DNA from 2 places in the Gluconobacter sp. P1D12_c genome. Region 2 is predicted to be linked to the other one. Evidence: predicted binding sites of a transcription regulator. Region 2 holds the regulator's gene; the other holds the start of a gene.
What was found. The regulator LexA, encoded in region 2, represses DNA repair genes until DNA is damaged. The targets are predictions, from matches to a motif close to TGTTCTANNTANGTTC.
Positions count from the first base shown of each region.

Region 1 (6,966 bases), on a different contig from region 2:
CCGGAACTGGGGCAATGGCACGTGAGACTATCAGATTATTCGACTGGGAATATTCTCTTCGACGCCCGTTTAAAAGGCGGCATGGTCTCATCCACCAAAAAGTACTTTGTTCCATTCCTGATCGATGTCTGGCTGGAAAAGCCTGACGGTACGCGGGAGGACATTCTGCACCACGAGCTATCCCTCACGGGAAGGCCTGTTTTGGTGCAGTTGCCTGTTGGAACGCTTGGAGACACGATTGCCTGGCTTCCGGCAGCTATTCGCCTTGCGCAGCAGACGGGCGCGAAGGTGTCCTGCTCAGTTGCAGATGTCATTCTGCCTCTGGTGAAAGAGGCTAATCCAGACATCACATTGGTCGGGCACGATGAAGCTCAGGCAAACAAGGCGTTCACGTCCAGTTTCTACGCTTCATACAATATAGGTCTGTTTTTCACGGATACGGAGCTGACACATCAGCCAACGGACTTCCGGCATGTAGGTCTGCACCGGACTGCAGCTTATATTCTGGGTGTTGATCCCTGGAACGATAACCCTCCAGGCATTACGATCCAGGATGGGGATACCCCGCCTATTGAGGGGCCGTATGTGGTGATTGCGACGCAGGCCAGTACTCAGTGCAAGTACTGGAATAATCCGGCTGGCTGGCAGGAGGTGATTGGTTTCCTGAAATCTGCCGGATACCGTGTGATCTGCATTGATCAGAAAACGTTCCATGGAACAGGGTATGTGTACAATCATATTCCCCATGGCGCGGAAGACGAGACTGGCAGCCGCCCTTTGTCAGAACGTGCGCGTTGGCTGAAGCACGCTAGTTTTTTCATTGGTCTCTCCAGTGGGCTAGCTTGGCTGGCGCATGCCTCGGGCACACCTGTCGTCATGATTTCGGGCTTTACGCATCCGAATAATGAATTCTTTACGCCATATCGCATTATCAACTGGCATACCTGCAATTCGTGCTGGAACGATCCGAGGCATCAGTTCGATCACAAGGATTTCTTCTGGTGCCCCCGCCACAAGGGAACAGAGCGGCAGTTTGAATGCACGCGTCTGATTACTGGATCGCAGGTCATTCAGACGGTGCGTCGTGTGATCAAGGATCGTGGACTACCTCTCGCAGAAGCAGCAACCGCCTCAGTCGCTTGAGGCCCAGGTTCAGGAGTTTTCTGGAATTGAAGGCGCGAGCCTGATATTGGCGGGGGCACATTATCACCTGATCGTGGGTCTGCCTGCGGTCGCAGAGCTGGATGGTTGCCCTGTGTCTGATGCTCTTCCGCCGATCCGTATCGTCGCGCTTTACAACTTCACGCCGTTTGAAGACATCGTTGCGTTGCGCGGGCCTTTGCAGGAGGTCTGCGACCGCGAGGGGATCAAGGGCATTCTGCTTCTGGCACCAGAAGGTATTAACGGAACGATTGCCGGGTCAGATGACGGAATGGAACAGGTTCTGGAGCATATTCGGGCGATGCCAGGATGTGAGGAGCTTGAAATCAAGGAGTCCCGTGCGCCGGAAATGCCCTTCCGCCGCATGAAGGTGCGTCTCAAGAAAGAGATTGTTACCATGGGGCAGCCGAATATCGATCCTCGCAAGGATGTTGGTCAGTATCTGGCACCGGATGAATGGAATGCTCTGATTTCTGATCCGGATACGATCGTGATTGATACCCGGAATGACTACGAAGTCGCGATCGGGACATTCAAGAGGGCTGAAGACCCCAAAACACGGTCATTCCGCGAATTTCCGGAGTGGTTCCGGAACCGGCGCAAGGAGCTTGAGGCCAAAGGTCGAGTTCCAAAGATTGCCATGTTCTGCACAGGCGGAATTCGCTGTGAGAAATCCACGTCTTTTGTGAAGGCAGAGGGACTGGACGAAGTTTACCATCTCAAAGGCGGTATTCTGAAATATCTGGAGACTGTTCCAGAGGAAGAAAGCCTCTGGGAAGGGGAATGTTTCGTCTTTGACCAGCGTGTTTCTGTGAAGCATGGTCTGGAAATTGGCAGCTACGATGTCTGTCACGCCTGTCGTCGCCCTGTCAGTGAGAAAGACAAGGCTTCTCCGATGTTTGTACAAGGCGTCTCCTGCCCCCATTGTCATAACGAACGGACAGAAGAACAGCGCCAGCGATATGCTGCCCGTGAGCTACAGGAGAAGCTGGCGCGCCAGCGCGGGAAAGAGCATCTCGGCACTCAGCAGAAATAACTGCCGACCAGTTAGCCGGTAATTCTTCTCAGAAGGGAGCAAATGGATTGTTCTGGGAGGATGATCCGGACCGCTGAGCGCTGATGATTGCTCTAATCCGGGTGCCGTCTCGTATGCTGATTGTTGCCGCGGAGTTTGCACCAGCATACCCGATTGGAAAGGGTATGGCTGCGTTTTTTGCGATTACTGTTCTGGTGTCGCCTGTCGAGGGGCTGGATCTCTGGCTCCCGATCACTTTGGTCCGGAAGGCATTGGGACGACGGCCTTTGACACCTTTTTGTAGCTTGGCTTGCGTAGCGTCTTTTGTTGTCCTGAAGAGCTGAGCTCTTCAGGACTTGAGGAATCAGGCTTTGGTTTTGTTGCGGGAGCCTGAGGGGCGGCCACGAGGTTTCTTGTCCGCTACTATTTTTTCCTTAGGCGCTTTTGTCGTTTTGGCTGGGGTTCGCTCCGCCTTTTGGGGCAAGCTGGCGGCAATCATCGCCTGAGTGATTCTTTTGCCTGTGGGCTCACGGTGCTGCCTGACACCGGGGGCATCCAGAAGGGGAGCCAAGAAACGGCCAGTATGGCTTGCTTTGCAGGCAGCAATGTCTTCCGGTGTTCCTGCGGCTACGATCTTGCCACCACCATCACCGCCTTCCGGTCCGATATCGATCAGCCAGTCTGCTGTCTTGATGACCTCCAGATTATGCTCGATCACCAAAATTGTGTTGCCCTGATCAACCAGCGTATGCAGCACTTCCAGCAGCTTGCGGACGTCTTCAGTGTGCAGGCCGGTGGTGGGCTCATCAAGAATGTAGAGTGTGCGACCAGTAGCCCGTTTGGCGAGTTCCTTGGACAGTTTGACGCGCTGGGCTTCACCGCCTGAAAGCGTGGTTGCCTGTTGGCCTAGGGCGACATAGCCGAGACCAACCTGCTGGAGAATGGCGAGGCGGTCCCGAATTCTCGATGCAGCCTGAAAAAACGGCAACGCCTCGTCCACAGTCATGGCAAGTACATCAGCGATGGAGTTGCCACGGAACTTCACTTCCAGCGTTTCACGATTGTACCGCGCGCCTTTGCAGGTGTCACAGGTGACAAAAACGTCAGGCAGGAAGTGCATTTCGATTTTCAGGACGCCATCGCCCTGACAGGCTTCGCAACGGCCGCCCTTTACATTGAAGGAGAAGCGGCCTGGTTTGTAACCGCGTGCCTTGGATTCCGGGAGTTCGGCAAACCAGTCCCGGATAGGGGCGAACAGGTCCGTGTAGGTGGCGGGGTTGGAACGAGGTGTACGGCCGATCGGAGACTGATCGATTTCGATGATTTTATCGAGGTTCTCTACGCCTTCCAGTCGGTCATAAGGGAGTGGAGACTGGCTCGATTTCATGAGCTGCCGAGACAGCGCTTTATAAAGGGTATCCACGACCAAAGTGGACTTTCCGCCACCTGATACACCGGTGACCGCAATAAAAGTCCCCAGCGGGAAATCGACAGTCAGATCCTTGAGATTGTTTCCCTTGGCCCCAACCAATGTGAGTGTTTTGTCCGAGATGCGTCGGTTTTCGGGAACTGGAATAAACTTCCGACCCGAAAGATAGGCACCGGTCAGGCTTTCTTTATTCTTGGCTACTTCCGCAGGTGTGCCGATAGCGATGACGTTTCCGCCGCGCGTGCCAGCACCAGGCCCCATATCGATAAGGTAATCAGCAGCACGGATGGCATCTTCGTCATGTTCGACGACGATGACGGTGTTTCCAAGGCGTTTGAGACGCTCCAGTGTGCCGAGAAGGCGCTCGTTGTCGCGCTGATGCAGGCCGATGGACGGTTCATCAAGCACATACAGAACGCCGGTCAGACCGGAGCCAATCTGGGACGCCAGCCGGATACGCTGGCTTTCACCCCCAGAAAGTGTGGCCGATCCGCGGGAAAGCGTGAGGTAGTCGAGGCCGACATCGTCGAGGAAGTGTAGGCGATCCGTGATTTCGCGAAGAATGCGGCGTGCGATTTCCGCGCGTTGTGGGGTGAGGGTAACTTCAACGCCAGAAAACCAGTCCAGTGCCTTGCGGATCTGCATATCCGACGCTTCGGCGATGTTCAGGTCATTGACCTTTACGCAGAGGGCTTCAGGTTTCAGGCGTGCGCCATGGCAGGTGTGGCAGGGCTTTTCTGACTGGTAGCGCGACAGTTCCTCGCGGACCCACATGCTGTCTGTCTGCGCCATGCGCCGCCGCAGGTTTTTGAGCACGCCTTCAAAGGGCTTCGTAACGGTATGGACCTTGCTGCCATCACGATACGGAATGGCGATGGCCTCTTTGGAACCGTACAGGATCAAATCCCTGGTTTCGGCTTTCAGGTCTCGCCATGGCGTGTTCATGGTATCCCCGCAATGGCGCGCAAGAGCTGCAAGAGTCTGGTCATACCAGTCCGTGCTGGCACCACTCCAAGGGGCAATCACACCTTCAGAAAGTGTCAGGGTGTCGTCACTGACGATCAGGTTCTCGTCAAAATGGGTTTCCGTACCAATACCATCACAGGTGGGACAGGCGCCCATCGGGGCATTGAACGAAAACAGACGGGGCTCGATCTCCTCAATCGTAAAGCCTGAAACAGGGCAGGCGAAACGTGAGGAGAAAACGATGTGGGCGGGGGCAGCTGTTTCTCCCGCACGCCTGACTTCTTCGGCGTAGGCCAGACCGTCGGAGAGTTCGAGCGCTGTCTCAAAGCTGTCTGCCAGACGGGATTCGAGATCAGGTTTGACGACAATCCGATCCACCACGACTTCGACATTGTGGCGGGTCTTGCGATTGAGTTCGGGGGCTTCGGCAATTTCGTAAAGCTCACCGTCAATTTTGACGCGCGTGAAGCCCTTGCGAGCCAGGTCTGCCAATTCGCGTTTGCAATCCCCTTTACGGTCCCGGACGACCGGCGCCAGCAGCATGAGACGCGTGCCTTCAGGAAGCGCCATGACGCGATCTACCATCTGGCTGACCGTCTGGGCTTCAATAGGGAGGCCGGTTGCGGGTGAATAGGGAACACCTACGCGCGCCCAGAGAAGGCGCATGTAGTCATGGATTTCCGTGATGGTGCCGACGGTGGAGCGGGGGTTCTTTGACGTCGTTTTTTGTTCGATCGAGATGGCCGGGGAGAGGCCCTCAATGGAGTCCACATCCGGCTTGCCCATCAGTTCAAGGAACTGGCGGGCGTAAGCGGAAAGACTTTCCACGTATCGGCGCTGACCTTCGGCATAGATCGTATCGAAGGCGAGAGATGACTTTCCGGAGCCGGAGAGACCCGTGATGATCGTCAGGGAGTCACGGGGAATCGTGACATCGATATTCTTGAGATTGTGGGCGCGGGCACCACGGACACGGATCGAATGATTGTCTGGAAAGCTCACGAAAACCCCGAAGACTATGCAGAAAGTAGAATGTGAGATGGGAACGCATCCAAAGGGATGCTAGATCATTTCATAGATGGGCTTTCTGAGCCGCATGAAAAGAACAATTCGAGAATAAATGGTTGGTACGGAATGGCAGGTAGCGTCAATAAGGTGATTCTGGTCGGGAATCTGGGCAAGGACCCGGAAGTCCGGAACACGCAGTCAGGTGGGAAGGTTGTCAATCTGACGATCGCCACGTCTGAAACATGGAACGACCGTCAGTCCGGTGAGCGCCGCGAGCGTACGGAATGGCATCGCGTCGTCATTTTCAATGATCGCCTGGGCGATGTGGCTGAGCGTTTTCTGCGCAAGGGGCGCAAGGTTTACCTCGAAGGTGAACTGCGGACCCGTAAGTGGACCGACCAGTCTGGCCAGGAACGTTACACGACGGAAGTGACGATTGATCGCTTCCGCGGTGAGCTGGTGCTCCTCGACAGTAACCGCAGTGGCGGTGATGAAGGTGGTGGCTTCGACGGTGGTGGTTCGTCCTACGGTGGCGGAAGCAACAACGGCGGCGGCTTTGGTGGTGGAAACCGGAGCGGTGGCAGTGAAGGTGGCTTTGGCGGCGGCTCTCGGAGTAGCGGCGGTAGCGCAGGCGGCGCGTCGGGCAGTCGTGGTGGTGGCTGGGATGCTCCGCCAGATAACGATCTGGATGATGAAATCCCGTTCTAAGGGATTTTCCGGAGAACCGGGCTGGCAGTGTCAGTCCGGTTTTTTTATGCGTGAAAGGCCCGTTTTAGAGCGACAGATGAAGGAACTGGTTGAACTCAGAGGCCTGATAGTCAGCGAAAGGTCCGCCGAATTGAAAGCCCCGGGTCTTGTAGAGCTTTAGTGCCGGTTCGAAAGAAGAATTCTGGCCGGTTTCAAGGCTGAGCTTTTTCAGGCCCAGAGAGCGTGCCCTGTGAATGAGATGATCCAGAAGAGTGCTGGCGATGCCCTGTCTTAAAAAATCCGGATGAGTCCGCATGGATTTGAGCTCACCGTCCTGAGCACGTAGTCGTTTTAGCGCACCAATGCCCGCAACGTGGCCCCGGTGGCGGACAGTCCAGACCTCGATATCAGATGAGGTGAGAGCAGCCAGATCCAAGGCGAAGACGTGTCCAGCAGGGGTGTTTTCGTGCATTCCGGCAAGGTGAAGGGCCAAAAGGTCGCGTGTTTCTTGTTCGGAAAAATCGGCTGGGCGGAGAGTGTAGTTCGGGTTCATAGAGTGGAATCCGGAGTGGTCGTGCTTCTGGATAAAATGACAAGTTTATAGCCCGTATGAGCTGTCGGGATGAACGTTGTTTGATGGTAGTGGAGAAGGCCTTGTGTTGGATGCTGAAAACTCCGGTGCCCTCCTTCTCTGGGGAGG
Region 1 is NZ_JACSIQ010000006.1:218,092-225,057, forward strand. Features, by position in the region: gene KP705_RS09000 (autotransporter strand-loop-strand O-heptosyltransferase) at 1-1,143, shown strand, start outside; gene KP705_RS09005 (rhodanese-related sulfurtransferase) at 1,256-2,197, shown strand; gene KP705_RS09010 (hypothetical protein) at 2,281-2,520, shown strand; gene uvrA (excinuclease ABC subunit UvrA) at 2,541-5,573, opposite strand; gene ssb (single-stranded DNA-binding protein) at 5,706-6,287, shown strand; gene KP705_RS09025 (GNAT family N-acetyltransferase) at 6,352-6,819, opposite strand; gene KP705_RS09030 (helix-turn-helix transcriptional regulator) at 6,816-6,966, opposite strand, start outside.
Region 1: a site for LexA is predicted at 5,675-5,690, ahead of uvrA (excinuclease ABC subunit UvrA). Genes of this name have one in related genera too.

Region 2 (6,966 bases):
TGCCTTGCGGCTTATATTCCGCAGGGACCACGCGATGAAGCGGGCCACGAAGAGGCCTGGCACCGTGTTCAGGCGATGCTCAAGGTCATCAACTCAATGGGCGGACATAAAGACGGACTGAGCGCAAATGTCTGTCGGACAGCGGAGGATGTCCGCTCAGCATTCCAGTCGGGAGCGCTCGCTATTATTCCCGCCATTGAAAATGGCCATGCGCTTGGTGGTGTACCGTCCCGGATCGGACAACTGGCCGCAGAGTATGGCGTCAGATACCTGACTCTAACCCACAACGGGCATAACGCTCTCGCAGACGCCGCCATTCCGAGAAGAGACCTGAATGATAGTCCTGAACTTCATGGGGGACTGTCTGAACTGGGCCGCGAGACCATTCGCGAGATGAATCGCCACGGTGTGCTGGTGGATGTGTCACACACGGCAAAATCCACCATGATGCAGGCGTCAGAACTTTCCACCACGCCGGTATTCGCCAGCCACTCCTGCGTCAGAAGTCTCTGCGATCATCCTCGCAACCTCGACGACGAGCAGCTCGATCGCCTGAAAGAAACCGACGGACTGATCCAGATTACCGCCATGGGATCTTTTTTGCGTAAAGGCGGTGGGGGCACCGTAGAAGATCTGGCGCGCCATGTTGCCTATGTCGCCGAGCGGGTGGGCGTTCGCCATGTTGGTGTGTCATCAGATTTCGACGGCGGCGGTGGTATACCGGGCTGGCAGGATGCCACTGAAACGCCGGCTGTGACACAGGCGCTCCTCAAGGCCGGGTTTAGCCCTGAAGAGCTGACTGCTATCTGGGGTGGTAATATGCTGCGCCTGATGGAAAAGGCTGAGCAAGCATCAATTTCAGCCTGAAAAGGCAGCTCTGTTCAGCAAAAAAGTGCGCCCTAACGGGAACAGAACGGGACCATTCAGACTTAATGTGGAGTGCACTCATCCACGATGTTTCGGAAAGCTGTCATGTCCCGTTCAACACGAACCTCAAACTAGAAATTTTTCCGCACCCTGACGGAACGGAAAATATTTTCCATTATTATCAATATCTTACGTTTACTGATTAAAAATTAGGCAATCTGATGGCAAGGCCGGGAAACCTTGGCCTTCATGATTCTGTCATGGAGCAACCCACAGACTTGTCCACAGGATCAGTGGATGACTGAAGAACTGGCATGACTGACCCTACGCCCACAGAGACAGAAACCTCAATGACACCTGAAGAAGCTCCTGTTCCCGTTGTGAAAAAGCAGGGCGTCGAGGCTATTCGGGACGCTTTGAAAACCATTCCCTACAGCCCTGGCGTGTATCGCATGCTCGGCGAGAAAGGGGAGGTTCTATATGTGGGCAAGGCGTTAAGCCTCAAGAAACGTGTTGCTTCCTATACGCGCACAACCCAGTTGCCAGAGCGTCTGCGCCGTATGGTGTCTCTGACGGTCTCGATGGAGATTGTCATCACCCGGACGGAAGCTGACGCGCTTCTGCTAGAAGCAAACTACATCAAGCGTATGAAGCCACGCTTCAACATCCTGCTGCGGGATGACAAAAGCTATCCGTGGCTAATGCTCACTGAAAATCACGAATTTCCTCAGATCACCAAACAGCGTGGAAAACCCGTGAAAGGCGCCACCTACTGGGGACCTTTTGCTTCCGCATGGGCGGTAAATCAGACTCTGAACCTTGTGCAGAGAACTTTTCTACTGCGATCCTGCTCTGACGCTGTTCTTAAGAGCCGGACAAGGCCCTGCCTGCTGTTTCAGATCAAACGCTGCGCTGCGCCATGTGTGGATCGTATTTCCAAAGAAAATTATAGCGAGCTGGTCGTCCAGGCTCGGCAATTCCTCTCGGGTAAAAATACCGAGTTGCAGCAGGAGCTTGCTGTTGAAATGGAACGCGCCTCCGAAGCCATGGAGTATGAGCGGGCTGCAGCCATTCGGGACCGTATCCGTGGATTTTCCAGCATCCAGAATTCAGGAATCATCAATCCGGCCTCCATTCACGACGCAGACATCGTGGCAATCTGGCAGACCGCAGGGCAAACCTGCATTCAGGTCTTTTTCATTCGTGGAAGCCGCAATAACGGCAACCGCGCCTTTTATCCCGTGCATGCAGAGGAAGAGACCCCGGCTGACGTGCTCTCCGCCTTCCTCATTCAGTTCTATGACAACAAGCCTCCACCACCTGTCATCCTGGTGAATCAGGAGATCTCAGAACAGAAGCTTGTCGAAGAAGCTCTCAGCATCAAGAGGGAGCAGAAAGTCGAGGTTGTCTGTCCTCAACGCGGCGAAAAGAAAAGTGTCGTAGATCACGCCACGCTGAACGCACGTGAAGCACTGGAGCGAAAGCTGGCGGAGAATACCGGACAGCGCAAACTCCTAGAGGGCGTCGCGAAGGTTTTCAGCCTCGCTGAAACACCCCAGCGGATCGAAACCTACGATAATTCACACATCATGGGTCAGGCACCTTATGGCGTCATGGTTGTGGGTGGGCCTGAAGGTTTTGAAAAGCGCTCCTACAGAAAATACGCCATCAAGGGCCCGGTCACTCCCGGTGATGATTTCGGCATGATGCGGGAAGTCATGGAGCGCCGGTTTGGAAAAAACAGGGAAGATGGAGAACGACCTGAAGACTGGCCAGATTTGCTGCTAATTGACGGCGGCCTGGGTCAGTTCAATGCAGTGCGCAACGTATTGGCAGACCTTGGCGTTACGGGAATTCCCATTGTGGCAATCGCCAAAGGCCCGGATCGTGATGCTGGACGCGAATGGTTTTTCACTGAAACACAGCCACCGTTCCAGCTCCCGCCTCGAGATCCGGTTCTCTATTATCTTCAACGCCTGAGAGACGAAGCCCACCGTTTCGCCATTACGACACACAGGGCAGGGCGCTCCAAAGGGCTCCGGAAATCTGAACTGGATGATGTTCCGGGAATCGGAGGTGCCCGTAAGAAGGCGCTTCTGAATCACTTCGGGTCAGCCAAGACCGTGCGACAGGCCAGTCTCGAAGAGCTTGAAACTGCGCCCGGAATCAGCTCTGGAACGGCCAGAGCCATCTACGGGCACTTTCATCCCGAATGGCTTCGGACACAGAGCTGACAATTCCGTGAGGTCACGTCCTGAACGCTGGCTTGGCATAAAAAATACACACATTCAGAGCGGATTGGCGCATACCGGAGACGGATAAACTGTTCTAGACTGCTTCGTGATGCTGACTGATCTGCCAAACGTCCTGACTCTGCTCCGTATTGCGGCCATTCCTGTTCTGGTTGCCCTGCTGGCGCTGCATTCCGCACTCGGTAACGTCGCAGCCTGCGTTGTGTACACGGCTGCTTGCATCACGGATTATCTGGATGGTGCTCTGGCACGGAAATGGCAAATGCTATCCGAACTGGGTCGGATGATGGATCCGATTGCGGACAAGCTTCTTGTCGGTGCGCTGTTGCTCGCACTCGCTGGCCTGACCACACTTCCAGTGTATTCGCTCTACGCTGCCATCATCATCATGCTGCGCGAAATTCTGGTCAGTGGCTTGCGTGAATACATGGCCTCTCAACGCGCAACCCTTCCGTCCACCCGCCTTGCAAAATGGAAAACCGGAATTCAGATGGTCGCGATCGGTTTCCTGATTGGGGGGGACAAGGCTGCGGCTACTCTTCATCTTTCATTCCTGCCGGCCACACTAATCGGCGGTATTCTTCTCTGGTTTTCAGTTATTCCAACAGTTCTAAGCGGGTGGGGCTATCTCACGGCAGGGCTCTCCAGAATGATGGCCTCTGAGCCACGCAAGTCTTCAAAGATCGTCTCCTGATCTGGACTATCTGTGATTATTATTGCAGTTATCAGCTCGTCATCTGGCGCTTTTAATCGATGACAGGTAAAGTTCAGGGATCGACCTTATGGGAGTACACAATGCGTAAGGCCGCTCTACTGGCATTACCTCTGGCCCTGAGCGGCTGTGCGGGCATGGGCAAGTTTTTTAATGACACCGCCCTATGGTCTGGAAGTAACCCCAATGCTCCCCATGGCGATAGTGAGAACCTTCGCCGAGCACGTGGTGAGTTCGTAGCGGCTGCACCAATTCTGCCAGAAGGCGGGAACATGTGGCCCGGATCACCTCAGCCTCTGCCCACCCTTAAAGATGTTGTGAATCCTGACAGCATCTTTAATAAATCTCTCGGCGATCCGGCTACGTATTTTGGTGGTGCAACGCTCGACAAGAATTTCATGGGCGGTATTGCGGGCACTGGTGCTCTCGGGGTCGCTGGCCCTCAAATGAAACCGGGCGACACCATGTCCGTCGGTGAAAAAATCGATGCGATGCGTGGTGTGTCAGAAGATCGCAGTCACTTCGTCCCGACGCTTCCCAGTAGCGTTCCAGATAATGCTGGTCGTTTCCTGAATAAAAACCCTGACAAGACCATCATCATTCCGAACGGGGATGGGACAAGCACACTTATTGCTCCAGATGGCAAAGTCCGCGTTGTACGCGGCGTTCCGTCAGTTCCCAATAAATAATCATCGGAAATTATCTGCCTCGCCGGAGCATTAATCCGGCAAGGCAGCTCTCTCAGTACTGCCTGAAAAGGGCGACCAGCCGTCCCTGTATGCGAACACGCGCGGCCGGCAGAATACGTGTCTCGTATTCCCGATTAGCGGCTTCCAGAGCAATCGTAGAACCACGACGGCGCAGCTTCTTGAGCGTCACTTCCTGATCGTCAATCAGCGCAACAACGATCTGACCATTATCCGCCACTTCGCCTCGCCGGATGATGGCAACATCACCGTCCAAAATGCCGGCTTCAATCATGGAATCACCCGCAACTGTGAGAGCGTAATGCTCTCCAGTGCCGAGCAGGGATGATGGCACCTGAATCTGTGCGCTATCATCCTGCAAAGCCTCGATAGGAAGACCAGCAGCAATGCGTCCATAAAGTGGAAGCTGAACGCTGGTGTTTTCAACAGGAGAGCGGGGTGCCTCGGAAAATGTCCCTGGAAGGTCCTGACGACCACCCTCAACAATCGTTGGAACAAAAGGCGTCGGATTAGCCACGGCCTCCACAATTGGAGCCTCAAGACCCATATGCGGCAGACGCAGAACTTCAAGCGCTCTTGCACGATGGTGATGCCGTCGCAGAAAACCACGCTCTTCAAGGGCAGAAATGAGGCGATGGATCCCTGATTTAGACCGAAGCTCCAGGGCATCCTTCATTTCATCGAAGGAAGGGGAATAACCCGTCCGCCGAAGATGTTCGTCAATGTATAGCAAAAGCTGGTGCTGCTTACGCGTCAGCATACAGGCGCTCCCATGCGCCTCGGTGGAGGCAAAATCTAAAGATTGAGACACTGCATAAACTTATGCGACGCTCTTTTGTTCCTTATAGGTTCCACTTCGTCCACCTGCAAGAACATCTACCAGGCATCAACAAAGCTTTTATCTGGCTAAAAACCCCGGTTTTTGCGGAAAAATGCACCTTATCCCTGGATTTTCTTCAGAAAGCCTTGACCTACGACATACAAATCAGCATGTTGCGCCGAACTAGATCAACCTGCTGCTTTGGCACTTGCGAGCGGCATCAGGACGGCGCAAGCCCGAGGGTATCATGGGAAAAAGCAACGTTATTCAGATCCGTCTCGTCTCGTCGGCTGACACCGGCTACTTCTACGTCACGAAGAAGAACGCACGTTCTGCTACGGGCAAGATGGAAGTTCGTAAGTATGACCCGGTTGCCCGCAAGCACGTGACCTTCCGCGAAGCCAAGATCAAGTAAGATCTCGCGGATCATACGACGTTAAAAAAGGCGACCTTTGGGTCGTCTTTTTTATTGGCTCAATTTCTGACGAATAGACTTTCCCGAACATAAAAAAGAGCCGAGAACGGCTCTTAAAATAGTTTATCATGTGGACCGTAGGGGATGACAATATCACCGTTACGCGTCAGATTGAGCATGGCACGGGAACGTTCATCCAGAATGTCAGCATCAAGAGCTTTCTCTTTCAGAGCCAGCACGCGACGGTGCCATACCGCCTGTTCATCCTTGGCATCCTGCTGCGCCTGGATTGCCTGCTGCTGAAGCACAAGCTGATCCTGATAGGCACGGATACCATGAGCGCCGTGAAGGGCGTTCCACCCGAAATAAGCGGTCAGGGACAGAAAGAGCACAGGGGGAGCAACCGCGCGGATGGCACGTTTGATAAGTCTGACGGGTCTCACGCGGGGTAACAGGCTCCCTTGGCTTGAAAACTTCCCATCAATGTAGCTCAGAGAGAGGCTGCGAAACAATCACTGTTGTTCAAGACAGTAGATTATTTTAGCGAATACATAAAACCGGCCTCCTGAATGGAGGCCGGCGTTTGTTGATCAGGCGGACTTCAGAATGCTGCGACCCGCATAACGGGCTGCGCTTCCAAGCTGCTGCTCAATACGGATCAACTGGTTATACTTAGCCGTACGGTCAGAGCGGGAGAGGGAGCCCGTCTTGATCTGCCCGCAGTTCGTGGCAACAGCAAGATCTGCAATCACAGCGTCTTCAGTTTCACCAGAACGGTGGCTCATGACGCAGGTGTAGCCAGCCTTGTGAGCTGTCTCGACTGCTTCCAGCGTCTCGGTCAGCGTGCCAATCTGATTGACCTTCACGAGCAGGGAGTTCGCTGTCTTGGCCTTGATGCCGCGACGAAGGCGCTCAGGATTGGTCACGAACAGATCATCACCAACGAGTTGGAGACGATCACCCAGACGGGACGTCAGCTCAACCCAGCCTTCCCAGTCATCCTCAGCCAGACCATCTTCAATGGAGACAATCGGATACTTCTTGGCGAGATCTTCGAGGTAGGAGATCATGCCTGAAGAGTCGAACTCCTTACCTTCACCCTTCAGGTTGTAACGGCCGTTGCTGTAGAACTCGGTTGCTGCGCAATCGAGGGCAAACGTCACGTCATCGCCCGGACGATACCCGGCAGCCTC
Region 2 is NZ_JACSIQ010000010.1:40,725-47,690, forward strand. Features, by position in the region: gene KP705_RS11800 (dipeptidase) at 1-867, shown strand, start outside; gene uvrC (excinuclease ABC subunit UvrC) at 1,182-3,101, shown strand; gene pgsA (CDP-diacylglycerol--glycerol-3-phosphate 3-phosphatidyltransferase) at 3,211-3,813, shown strand; gene KP705_RS11815 (hypothetical protein) at 3,915-4,520, shown strand; gene lexA (transcriptional repressor LexA) at 4,573-5,298, opposite strand; gene rpmG (50S ribosomal protein L33) at 5,606-5,773, shown strand; gene KP705_RS11830 (septum formation initiator family protein) at 5,887-6,216, opposite strand; gene eno (phosphopyruvate hydratase) at 6,364-6,966, opposite strand, start outside.